4 regions of the Symbiopectobacterium purcellii genome follow, and region 3 is predicted to be linked to each of the others. Evidence: predicted binding sites of a transcription regulator. Region 3 holds the regulator's gene; each other region holds the start of a gene.
The links. Region 3 encodes LexA, which represses DNA repair genes until DNA is damaged. Its sites were predicted from a motif close to TNCTGTATGTACATACAGNA; they were not measured.
Positions count from the first base shown of each region.

Region 1 (3,121 bases), 1.2 Mb from region 3:
TGCCCCTCTTTGGTCGCAATCACATAGTTGCTGCTACACCCACTCACCAACAAGGCAAAAAAGCATAACGCGATGGCTTTGTGTCGAATCGTCATCAAGTAATCCACTCAAATAGTAAAAAAATGGGCGATGGTTCTTTTTAGGACCTAATCTCTATCAAAAAACATGAATATACAAGATGAGTCTAGCAAAGCGGGAAAAAGAAGAATGTAGGAATAATGGAAATAATCAGTGATTCACCCGAAAAGGGGAGCGCGGGCAGCCAAGGCTACCCGCTGGGGAATTACTCTGCGTTTGTCGCTTTTTTGCTGCGCATCAGATTCAGCGCTTCAACCGACATTGAGAAGAACATCGCGAAATAGATATAGCCTTTGGGAACGTGAACATCGACGCTTTCCAGAATCAGCGTAAATCCCACCAGAATCAGGAAAGAGAGTGCCAGCATTTTCACCGATGGATGACGATCGACAAACTCACCGATGGCGCGGGCTGAAAACATCATCACCCCTACGGCAATCACCACGGCGGCCATCATGATAAACAGATGGTCGGAAAGGCCGACGGCGGTAATGACGGAGTCGAGGCTGAAGATGATATCTAACAACATGATCTGCACAATAGCCCCGAAAAAGGAATGCACCTGGCTGGAATGTGCCTCTGAACCGCCTTCGATCGTCTCATGAACTTCGCGACTGGATTTCCAGATCAGGAACAAGCCGCCGAAAAACAGGATCAGATCGCGCACGGAAATTTCATTATCCATCAGCGTAAACAGCGGGTTGGTCAGACGAATCACCCAGGCGATCGAGGCGAGCAGGCCAAGACGCATCAGCATGGCACCCAGAAGGCCGATACGGCGCGCTTTATTTTGTTGGGCTTTGGGTAACTTGGCGACAACCAGAGAAAGGAAGATGATGTTGTCGATACCTAGTACGATCTCCAAAATGGTCAGCGTGCCGAGCGCCAGCCATGCATTCGGATCAACAATCCAATCAAAAATTATATCAATCAAACCTAAACGAAATGTAAACGCAGATTATACGCTTTACATTCGGTTTTCTGGCAAGAAAAAACGATACGCATTATCTCTGGCATTTAAAGATGAAAATGGCGCGCTAACAACGGGCCGGTAAAGGTCTTCTTCAAATAGAAACCGCGCGGCAAGGTCATGATGGGCTGACCAAACTCGCCGATTGCTTGCGTCAGCGCCTTACTGTTGGCCCCTTTGGGGCGTAATTGTAGTACCTCGCCGTGACGCGCGGTGATGCTCTCCACCTTGCCGAGCACAATCAGGTCCATCAGTTCTTCCCAATCCCGCCGCAGCAGTTCCTCCTCCTCGGGAGAGGGGCTCCAGATAAGTGGCGTGCCGATATGGCGTTCGCCGAGAGGAATTTCACGCAATCCTTCCACCGGGATCCACAGTACCCGTGCCAACTTATGCCGCACATGGCTGCTCTCCCATGTCACACCGCTGTTGCCGGTTAGCGGTGCCACTGACACGAAGGTGGTTTCGAGCGGCCTGCCTCGATCGTCAATCGGAATGGTTTTTAGCTCTACGCCAATATCTGGAAAATCCTGTTCCGGTTTGCTGCCTGCGCTGGCACCGAGAAAGCGCTCAAGCAACACGCCTATCCACCCCTTGTCGCATTTGAGGTTGGCTGGCAGCGGCAGGTTTGCCCGTGCGGCAAGTTCTGCCAGCGTATAACCGGCAAGCGCTTGCGCGCGTTCAAGTAGCGTATGCTCATCGGCTGGTGGCGTTGCAATCGGGTTGGGCATATTCACCTATGAAAACAGGTCGTCAGATTGACTAAAAAAAGTACAGCATTCATCAGGTTTTTCAACAGGGCGGTGCCGTGCCAAAAAGAAAACAATAATAGCATGATTCATAGCGTGTTTTTTTATTTATCCCACCAAGGTATCACGTCGGTTTTATCGTTGTTCAAGGATAGACACCGACAATAAACAGGATCTTACACCAGGTTATCCACAGATTTTTGGGATAACCGGGATAAGTCCTCACTACTGGTTTGATTTACAGCCTTGACGTCACGATTTTTTGCGATTTTTGTTATTTTATTATGCGATTTTTGCGTCGTGGCTGTGGATAAAACCGTCGTGGAGCAATCTTTCACCACTCTGCCGTGCACCGGTTTTCTGCGCCGCTTAATTGCGGTGAATATGTCGTGGGTTAAATCGGTATTTTTTGAAAATAAAGGAAGATTTTTTGGATGGTGCGTTGTGGTTTCAACGATGGAGAAAATGTTTTCCGCATGCTTTCATTTGGTTCTGCACAGTGATATCCACAAAAATAGTGAATAAAAGCGCTATGCTTGATGCATGCTGTTTATAACTATTCCCCTTTCTGTGGGTTAGCGGCAGGTTATTCGTAGAATCAATGCTGTTAAGCAGGAGTTTACCGGGTGGCGGGAGTGTGAAACAATCAGGTCATCTTTGCATTGAAAGTTTTCGAGGTAGTCCGGTGATCGATGATGATGGCTACCGCCCTAACGTTGGTATTGTAATTTGCAATCGGCTTGGTGAAGTGCTCTGGGCGCGTCGTTATGGCCAGCACTCCTGGCAGTTCCCGCAAGGGGGCATCAACCCGGGGGAAAGCCCTGAACAGGCCATGTATCGCGAACTGTTTGAAGAAGTGGGACTCAGGAAAAAGGATGTCCGTATTCTGGCTTCAACCCGCAGCTGGTTACGTTACAAATTACCAAAACGTTTGGTGCGTTGGGATACAAAACCGGTTTGTATCGGTCAAAAGCAGAAGTGGTTTCTGCTACAGTTAATGTGCAACGAATCTGATATCAATATGCAAAGCAGCGGCACGCCGGAGTTTGACGGCTGGCGCTGGGTGAGTTACTGGTATCCTGTGCGTCAGGTGGTGTCGTTTAAACGCGACGTTTACCGTCGGGTGATGAAGGAATTTATCAGCCCGGTTATACAACTGCAAGAGAACGCCGCGGCGAGGGCGCCTTCGGTGCCTCGGCGCAAAAGAGGATAAGTCGCGCTCATCATGCTCACGCGTTTGCGAGAAATCGTTGAGAAAGTGGCGGCGGCATCGCGCTTAAATGATGCGCTGGATCTGTTGGTCAATGAGACCTGCCAGGCGATGGAT
Region 1 covers NZ_CP081864.1:4,176,896-4,180,016, reverse strand. Annotated here, with positions in the region: gene K6K13_RS19360 (YgdI/YgdR family lipoprotein) at 1-95, opposite strand, end outside; gene K6K13_RS19355 (TerC family protein) at 284-1,000, opposite strand; gene mutH (DNA mismatch repair endonuclease MutH) at 1,096-1,776, opposite strand; gene K6K13_RS19345 (hypothetical protein) at 2,095-2,319, shown strand; gene rppH (RNA pyrophosphohydrolase) at 2,480-3,007, shown strand; gene ptsP (phosphoenolpyruvate--protein phosphotransferase) at 3,020-3,121, shown strand, end outside.
Region 1: a site for LexA is predicted at 2,021-2,040, ahead of mutH (DNA mismatch repair endonuclease MutH). Genes of this name have one in related genera too.

Region 2 (3,121 bases), 2.2 Mb from region 3:
GGGTGTGCGCTGGCGTCATAACGCGCCTGTTGCTGCTGAGCAAACGCCTGCGCTAATTGGGCCTGCAACAGCGCCTCTTCATCCTGCTCGCGTTCGGCATAATCCTCACCGTAGCGCTGTTCTTGTTGCTCCAGATAAGCCTGACGCAAGGCAGCCTCTTGAGCGACCCCATCATCGTCAGCATCGTCGGGCGCAACCCTTTCGATCGTTTCAGGCTGGAACTGTACCTGCCGTTGCGCTTCCCGTTCTTGCTCTTCTGCCTGACGCTGCGATGGCAACTTGATGCCATAAGAGGCCAGTTCACGCCGGGTAGGAATACGCACCGGATTCGGACGCGGCAATTCTGGACCCATGCCCTGTTTCACCTGAGGATTATCCTCCCCAGCGGCCGTAAAGGCAGGCATAAAGGGCACCGCATCGCTAGACACTGGCGTGACCGCTGCCACGGTGGGTACACCCAGTTCATGCATCGCGCCCAACGGCGGCGTGCGATCGCGATCGGGTACCCCCAAGGGCGAAAAGACAGGTAACGCGCTATTTTCCGGCACAGCAGCCTGTGGCAACTCAAACGCGTAAAGCGGCGGCAGTGAATCCTGCGCAACGGGATCAGGGCTGACGACCGTTGCTGGCGTGACCAGATTGGCTGCGCTGGGCGAACCCGCTGGATCTGGCATCGTGTCGACCGCAGTCGATTTCTGCATCGGTGCGAGCGGCTCCGTTGGGTCAGTAACGCTCAACGTACTGTTTTGCGCTATGTCATCCGGTGCACGCTCACGTGCAGCCGGTGCCAACAATATATCATCCGCCTCTACGTCTTCTGCTGTTGCCTGCGTTGACGCAGTTAGCGTATCGGGTTGTTCACCCTCGCGATCCAGAGCGTCTTGTGAATCGTCTTCCTCATCACGGTAGCGATCTTCTGCGCGCGAACGGTTAGAGAAGAACGTCAGGCAGCCTAACACCGCTCCGCCGATTTTTTCCGCAATGGTCAGCCATGACCAGCCGGTAAACAGCGTCAAGCCTGCCGCCCACACGCAGAGCAGAATCAACGTGGCACCCATACTGTTGAAGCGCGGCACCATCGAACTGCTCAGCAAACTGCCCAGCACGCCGCCAGAGGCGAAATAGTAGAGATCGTCCACATTGAGCGCGGCGAGACCACAGGAAGTGAGGATCAGCGCCAAGGTACCAATCAGGCGCAAAGAGAGGGTAAACAGATCAACATCGCTCTGATTATCGCGCTGGCGAAAAGCGACCCAGCACAGCGACAACATGATCGGCGGAATGGCATAGGCCAGAACGCCAAAGATGAAAAACAGGGTATCCGCCAGCCAAGCGCCGACGCCACCGCCCAGATTATGAATGGGCTCGTGCCAGGCCGTTTGTGACCAGCTCGGGTCAGACGGGCTGAAACTTAACAGCGCTACGCTCAAATAAACGGCAAATAGCGCGACAACGATTAAAATCGCTTCCAATAAACGACGGCTGCCGCTGAGTTTGTTCAGCGCCACGTCTTTGTCTTCGGTGTATTCCTGGCTCAAGCGTCTCTCCAGGGGTCCTGTTCATGTTCATGACAAAACGCCGAGGCGAACTCGGCGCTGTGACTGTATATATTCACATGAGTGTAGCTGAAATTAGCGGGCTTTGCACCCCTGCGTTTAGCGCGTTCTGATCACCAGACGATTGCTCTGTTTTACTTCTTCCATCACCACATAGGTACGGGTATCGTTCACACCCGGCAAGCGCAGCAAGGTTTCACCCAGCAACTTACGGTATGCGGACATATCCGGCACGCGTGTTTTCAGCAGATAGTCGAAATCCCCGGAGACCAAATGGCACTCCTGAATTTCTTCCAGTTTCTGCACAGCGGTGTTGAACTGCTCAAAAACATCAGGCGCACCGCGGTTCAGGGTAATCTCCACAAACACCAGCAGTGAAGCGTCGAGGTAATGCGGGTTCAGCAATGCGGTATAGCCATTGATAAAGCCCTGACGCTCCAGGCGGCGCACGCGTTCCAGACACGGTGTAGGTGAAAGCCCTACACGCTTGGAAAGTTCAACGTTAGAGATTCGGCCGTCTTTTTGTAGTTCATTCAGGATATTGCGATCGATGCGATCAAGATCTTTTCCCGGTCGTTTTTTCGTGTCTACCATTCTTATTGTCTCTCTTCACTACGTCCTTGCCCTTGCTACACTCCGACCCACATCAATGTATCAGAGCAGCCCTAAAAGAAGACGCGCTGTCTATTTTGTATATCAAGGGTCGCTTTACGTCACTCTCCTTTCACCGCCACGTCGCACCGCGATGTCATCCCTGCGTTCACAACACCCTGTCTGTCCTGTTATAAATGCACCATCAGCGGGTCGCACGGTAAAAGCCACAACATAAAGAAAAACCGAGCTTTCAACCATTCACATACAAATAGTTTCCTCTTCCTTAGATGTTTTCGCAAAACGGTAGCCGATTGTCAAAGCAAAACAATGAAAATCAGAAGAAACTGCCAAATAAAACCCTACTGTACGCTCGGTAAGACCATTTTCAATCATTTCGCTAATAAATGACGCTGTGTTATCAGTGAATTGTATGGGTTATCGGCACAACCGATTAAACAAATAGGTAACAATTTTGCTGCCTACTTTTTTTAGTCTGGTAATTTCCTTACAATCGGCGTTAAGTAGACCGTTGCAAAAAAGAGGAACACATGGGTACCGTCAAGCACCACAAGCTATTGATTTTAGGTTCTGGCCCTGCGGGCTATACTGCTGCGGTGTACGCCGCGCGCGCCAACCTGCATCCGGTGTTGATTACCGGTATGGAAAAAGGCGGGCAGTTGACGACCACGACGGAAGTGGAAAACTGGCCAGGTGACGCGGAAGGTCTTACCGGGCCGTTGCTGATGGACCGCATGCACGCTCATGCTGAAAAGTTCAACACCGAGATCATTTTCGATCACATTCAGCGCGTTGATTTGCAACAGCGTCCGTTTCGTCTGTTTGGCGACAGCGAAGAATATACCTGTGATGCCCTGATTGTGGCGACCGGAGCCTCCGCACGTTATATCGGTCTGCCTTCCGAAGAGGCCTTTAAAGGCAAGGGCGTGTCTGCCTGCGCCACCTGTGACGGT
Region 2 covers NZ_CP081864.1:2,634,149-2,637,269, forward strand. Annotated here, with positions in the region: gene K6K13_RS12375 (DNA translocase FtsK 4TM domain-containing protein) at 1-1,538, opposite strand, end outside; gene lrp (leucine-responsive transcriptional regulator Lrp) at 1,656-2,150, opposite strand; gene trxB (thioredoxin-disulfide reductase) at 2,699-3,121, shown strand, end outside.
Region 2: a site for LexA is predicted at 1,600-1,619, ahead of K6K13_RS12375 (DNA translocase FtsK 4TM domain-containing protein). Genes of this name have one in related genera too.

Region 3 (3,121 bases):
CTGCAACTTCGCCAGCAGGTTTGGGTACACCATCTGCAATTGGACGAAGGCGAACAGCACACGTTTACGCTCAACGGCAACCGCGCCTATTTTCAGGTGATTCACGGTGCAATGGAAGCCATGACGCCGCAAGAGAACGCAGCGATGTTACAGTGTGGAGACGGCGCCTTCATTCAGCAGGAAAAACAGCTGACTATCCGCGCCAAAGCCCCGCTGCGTGCGCTGCTTATCGATCTGGTTGCCTGAGGCGCATTAAACCCACTGATGGATTATCACAGCGCGATCCATGCCTTACATGGTAAGATGAACAACATGTTCATCATCATGCGGTAGGATCAGGCCAATGGATTCAAGCGACCAAGACAAACTCCTCGCCCAGGCGGAAAGTATTTGCCAACAGCGCAACGTACGCCTTACGCCACAGCGACTCGAAGTGCTTCGGCTGATGGCGCAGCAACACGGCGCGATCAGTGCGTACGATCTGTTGGATCTGCTGCGCGCTTCAGAACCGCAAGCCAAGCCCCCTACCGTCTATCGCGCACTGGATTTTCTGCTGGAGCAAGGGTTTATCCACCGCGTGGAATCGACCAACAGCTATGTCATGTGTCACCACATTGAAGAGCATAGCCATACTTCAGCGCTGTTTATTTGCGATCGCTGCGGACAAGTGACAGAACGTCAGACGGAAGGCATTGAAGCCATTCTTCAGCAATTGGCACAAAGCGCCAATTTTACGCTGCGCCACAGCGTGGTAGAAGCGCATGGCCTGTGCGAGGCCTGTCAGGAAGTGGCTGATTGCCGTGAACACGGGCACTGCCACCACGACCATACGGTGCCCATCAAAAATGCGAAACCTGGTCGTTGATCTGAGCGTGCATCACGTCCCCGACAAGGCTTTTCCTGAACAGAAGCGCCCTGTCGGTTAACGGGATTTAACTCCACTCACCGTTACGGATAACGCCGACGGCCAGCCCTTCGATACTGAAGCTCTGCTCACGCAAATCAACCACGATGGGAGCAAAGGCCTCATTCTCCGCCAGAAGTTGTACGGTATTACCTTGACGCTTCAAGCGCTTAACCGTCACTTCATCTTCGATGCGCGCCACCACTACCTGTCCGTTACGCACTTCTTGCGTTTTATGCACGGCAAGCAAATCGCCGTCCAGTATCCCGATGTCCTTCATCGACATACCGCTGACGCGCAGCAGAAAGTCTGCGTGCGGCTTGAACATGGCCGGATCGACCTGATAGTGGCACTCGATGTATTCTTGCGCCAGCAACGGTTCACCGGCCGCAACACGACCAATCAGCGGCAGACCGGCATTTTCTTCTTCCATCAGCAGGCGGATCCCGCGTGATGCACCGGAGACGATTTCAATTACGCCTTTACGCGCCAGCGCCTTCAGATGCTCCTCCGCCGCGTTAGGTGAGCGGAAACCCAGTCGCTGGGCAATCTCAGCACGCGTTGGCGGCATGCCGGACTGCGCAATATGATCGCGAATCAGATCATAGACCTGCTGCTGTCTGGTTGTTAATGCTTTCATCCCGCCCCCTGGTTGTTTATACAGTTTATCTGTGAGTATATACAGGTCATCGCGGCTTGGGAATGACAGAGAGGCAAATAGCCGTGTTTTTATGAGCATTGCCCCAAAATCATGCTGAAATCACCCCAGAACCAGAGGCCAGAGAATGCTGACCCAGACAATGGCGGCAAAGACCAAGGCCACAAACACAGCCGCCGATCCGATATCCTTGGCGCGCCCGGACAGTTCATGGTGCTCCGTCCCCACGCGATCGACAACGGCCTCAATCGCGCTGTTGACTAACTCCATCAGCACCACTACCACCACCACGCCAATCAGCAATAGCCGCTCCAGCAGTGACACGGGGAGCCAACACGCAACCAGCACCGCTACCACCAGCAGCATCAGTTCTTGCCGAAATGCAGCTTCGTGCTGCCATGCCTGTTTCAGCCCTTTGAGAGAGTACCCGGTTGCCTTGATAATCCGAGTTACCCCGGTAGCCTTATTCATGTTTTTTCACCCGTTTATCAGAGATTTTTTGCAATTTTCCCGTAACACCGTTGTCTCACACCACAGATCTCCCGTGTACTTTCTGGTATCCTTGCGGCGCATTGCTACTCATGAGGCTTCTGGTTGTTATGTCCGGCTGGCGTAAAATTTACTATAAATTACTGAATTTCGCACTTAAATTGTTAGTGAAAAGCAAGATAATTCCTAACGATCCCGTGGCGGAGTTAGGGCTAGATCCGTCTCGCCCCATCCTTTATGTGCTGCCCTATAACTCACAGGCGGATTTACTGACGCTGCGCGCAAAATGCCAAGCTTTAGAACTGCCCGATCCGCTGGAACCGACTGAAATTGACGGTGTATCACTGCCCAGCCACGTGTTTATTAACGATGGTCCGCGCGTGTTCCGCTATTACACGCCCAAGCAGGAATCCGTCAAACTGTTCCATGATTATCTGGATCTGCACCGCAACAATCCCTATCTCGATGTACAGATGGTGCCCGTTTCTGTCATGTTTGGCCGCTCTCCGGGCCGCGAAGGACAGCACGGCGCGACGCCGCACCTGCGTCTGTTGAATGGCATTGAGAAGTTTTTTGCGGTGATCTGGCTGGGACGCGACAGCTTTGTGCGCTTCTCCAGCATCGTGTCGCTGCGCCACATGGCCACCGAACACGGCACAGACAAAACCATAGCGCACAAACTGGCGCGTGTCGCCCGCATGCACTTTGCCCGTCAGCGTCTGGCCGCCGTTGGTCCACGCTTGCCAGTACGTCAGGAGTTATTCCATAAGCTGCTGGATTCTAAGGCCATCAAGAAAGCCGTTGAAGATGAGGCACGCAGCAAGAAAATCTCCCATGAGAAAGCGCAGCAAAATGCCATCGCCCTGATGGAAGAGATCGCCGCGGACTTCTCTTATGAAGCCGTGCGACTTTCCGATCGCATTCTGAGCTGGACCTGGAACCGCCTGTATCAAGGCATCAACGTGCATAATGCCGAGCGCGTGCGCCAGTTGGCACAGGATGGCCATGAACTGGTTTACGTGCCTTGTCACCGTAGCCACATGGACTACCTGCTGCTTTCTTATGTGCTG
Region 3 covers NZ_CP081864.1:483,222-486,342, reverse strand. Annotated here, with positions in the region: gene K6K13_RS02210 (pirin family protein) at 1-246, shown strand, start outside; gene zur (zinc uptake transcriptional repressor Zur) at 344-865, shown strand; gene lexA (transcriptional repressor LexA) at 933-1,544, opposite strand; gene K6K13_RS02195 (diacylglycerol kinase) at 1,665-2,033, opposite strand; gene plsB (glycerol-3-phosphate 1-O-acyltransferase PlsB) at 2,162-3,121, shown strand, end outside.

Region 4 (3,121 bases), 1.4 Mb from region 3:
ACAGCAGCTTGCGCTGCCGATCGGTGTTCGACAAATCCACCACACCGCCTGTTTTTCGCCACGTTTTGGCGGCATGATTTGCCAGCTTGGCCAGCGTCTTGGTTTGTGCGATACCGACACCGACCGACAGCCCGATCTCTTTATGCACTTTTTGTTGGATCTGTTGGCCTAACACGGCAAGCGGGGTTGCGTTGCTGACGCCGGACAAATCCATAAAGGCTTCATCGATCGAATAGATTTCCAGCGTTGGCGCTAACTCAAACAATGTGGCCATAACGCGATTACTCATGTCGGCATAGAGGGTGTAGTTAGAACTGAACACGGCGATTTGCGCATCGGGAAACGCTTTTTTCATCATGAAATAGGGCGCTGCCATTTTTATCCCCAACGTTTTGGCTTCTCGTGAACGGGATATCACACAACCGTCATTGTTGGACACCACTACCACCGGTTTTCCGCGCAGGTCTGGGCGAAACAAGGTTTCACAGGAGGTATAGAAGTTATTGACGTCAATAAGGGCGAACATGGTGGGAATCTCTGGGTATGTGTTTATATACAGTATATTTGTGGGGTAAAGCGATCAAGTGGTATTGCATGTGCTGCCAGCAATCCATTGATAGGGCGGGATAACTATTTTTACTCACTGTCCATGCGGGTAAATGACACGGTGTTCGGTATCTGCCAGATAGCCTCGGTGAGGAAAATCGATTAGCATGTCCGTAACTTTTTCGCCCTGTGCATTCACTGCTGCTGACGCGTTTACGGCCACAATGAGCAAACTGGATTACATAAAGCATTACCCATCAGAACTGATCGCCAGTGTCGATAGCTTGCTGCAAGCTGGCAGGCTGGCTGCGGTGGTTAAACAAAAGTACCCCACAACGCATACCGTGACGAATGACAAACAGCTCTACGACTATGTCAATGGCATAAAAAATCGCTATCTGAAAAAGGAAAGCGCGCTTGCTAAAATTATTTATGACGGTGCGTTAAATCCCGTTAAAGGCACGCTCGGCACCAATACCTTTATCTCTAAAAATCATGGCGGGAAGTTAAAAGCCAAGAATGAAATCAAGATATCGACCCTGTTCAGGAACGCGCCTGAAGCCTTTTTGCGCATGATCGTGGTGCATGAGCTGGCACACCTGCGCGAGAAGGACCACAACAAAGCCTTTTATCAACTCTGTTGCCACATGGAGCCGGACTACCATCAGTATGAGTTTGACATGCGTTTGTGGTTGATTTGCAGAGAAGAAGGACTGATTTAACCGGATGTCATGCGTCGAACGATAGGCGCATTGCTCTTTTTCCTTCCGCTAGCGCATCGCCTTTACCGTAAAGGTGACCACACCAAAGATCTCAAGCGCTTCCTCATGCTGGAAGTGTATCGGTGAATAGCGCGTGTTATGCGGCACCAATTGCATAAAAGGGCGGATGCGTAACTCCTTAACGGTAAACTCGCCGTCCACGGCGGCCACAACGATATCACCGTGCTGTGCCGTCAATGCCCGATCAACCACCAGCAAGTCGCCGTCGCTAATGCCGGCATCAATCATCGAATCACCGCTGACGCGAATAAAGTAGGTAGCATTAGGGTGTTTGATCACCAGTTGATTGATATCTAGCCTATCTTCCACGTAGTCCTGCGCCGGGCTGGGGAAACCACAGGGCACGTGTTCGATAAAAAAGGGCAACGAAGAGGCATTGACGCTGAGGCGTGGAGGCCGTGTGGGCGTGGATAACGACATGATGATTTTCTCTATATATGTATATAAACACAGCATATGTGGAATGACCATCGATCAAGCGTTTTTCTGATAGTTTCCTGTAATGGACTATTATACCGAGTGGTTTACAGGCAAGGTTTGCGTGGTGACGCTTTCTCCGGTTTGCTGTACTTGCAACACTAGCAAGAAACGCTTTTCTACCGTGTTGTTCGGTAACGATTTGCGGGCATAGTCATTGATGTCAACGGGTTATTGGTGTGATACGGGGTATTGAAAACTGGAGGATGAATTTTGTTACTGCTAATCTTTGTCCATGAGCGTGTCTTTTAGTGGACACTTTACAACGGCGATCGTCCGCTGAGCACGGGTTGTCAGCGCTGTACGTTTAGGAAAAACGGTGATACGCGAGAGGCATCTTGTCTGCTATCTTATCTATCGTGATGCCTTTCCCTAATGATGGGAATATTGAAACACCTATTTTTTTTCTAAGAGTCTGGGTCTTATGCTGTCTACATTGATTTACCGAAGTCGTGCAAGCCGAACATTTGATCTATCGCTGCTCGATGCGTTAGTGGCGCAGTCTCAGGTGCGTAATATGACGCTGCAACTGACCGGCATTCTGATCTTTGATGGCAGTCATTTTCTTCAGGTTTTGGAAGGTGAACCCGAAACGGTGAATCAGCTGTATGACGCTATCTGCGACGATCCTCGCCATGACGGTGTGGTTGAGTTGATGCGTGATTATGCGGCGAAGCGCCGTTTTATCAATATGGGCATGGCGCTGTTTGATTTACGCCATGATAAACCCGGTGCCGTGCTGCGAGCGGTGATAAAAACCGGTGCGCTGCGTTATAATCTGGCGAGTGATGACCGGGTTTATAAATTTATTCGTACCTTTGTTGAAGGCCGCTGGAAGAAACAGCTGGCCTACAGCAGTGAACCTGAATCCTGGGGGTTCTTGTCAGAAGCGCCGCCCTTTACCTCTCCGCCCGAACAGTCGTTTTTGGGGCAACCTTGTCAGTTCGCGCTGCAACCTATTATTGAACCGCTGCGTGGGCAAATCAGCTCGTTTGAAGCGCTGATCCGTGGTCCGAACGGTGAGTCGCCGCAGGATTATTTCGCGTCGATCCCGCCCGACAAACTGCATGAAACCGATCTTTCGTCCAAAGCATGGGCGTTGGCGCTGGCGAAAAATATCAATATTGGCAGCCATAAAATTTCTATTAACTTGCTGCCGATGTCGCTGGTCAAGGTGCCGAATGCCGTTGATATTTTACTGGAGCAGATCGATCGCAATGGCCTGGTGCCTGAGCAGGTCATCGTTGAAGTGACGGAGGATGAAGTCATTTCCAGTTTCGACGAATTCTCTTCTGCTATTCGGCAATTACGTTCGG
Region 4 covers NZ_CP081864.1:1,878,189-1,881,309, forward strand. Annotated here, with positions in the region: gene umuC (translesion error-prone DNA polymerase V subunit UmuC) at 1-526, opposite strand, end outside; gene K6K13_RS08805 (M48 metallopeptidase family protein) at 771-1,268, shown strand; gene umuD (translesion error-prone DNA polymerase V autoproteolytic subunit) at 1,317-1,748, opposite strand; gene K6K13_RS08815 (diguanylate phosphodiesterase) at 2,230-3,121, shown strand, end outside.
Region 4: a site for LexA is predicted at 1,764-1,783, ahead of umuD (translesion error-prone DNA polymerase V autoproteolytic subunit). Genes of this name have one in related genera too.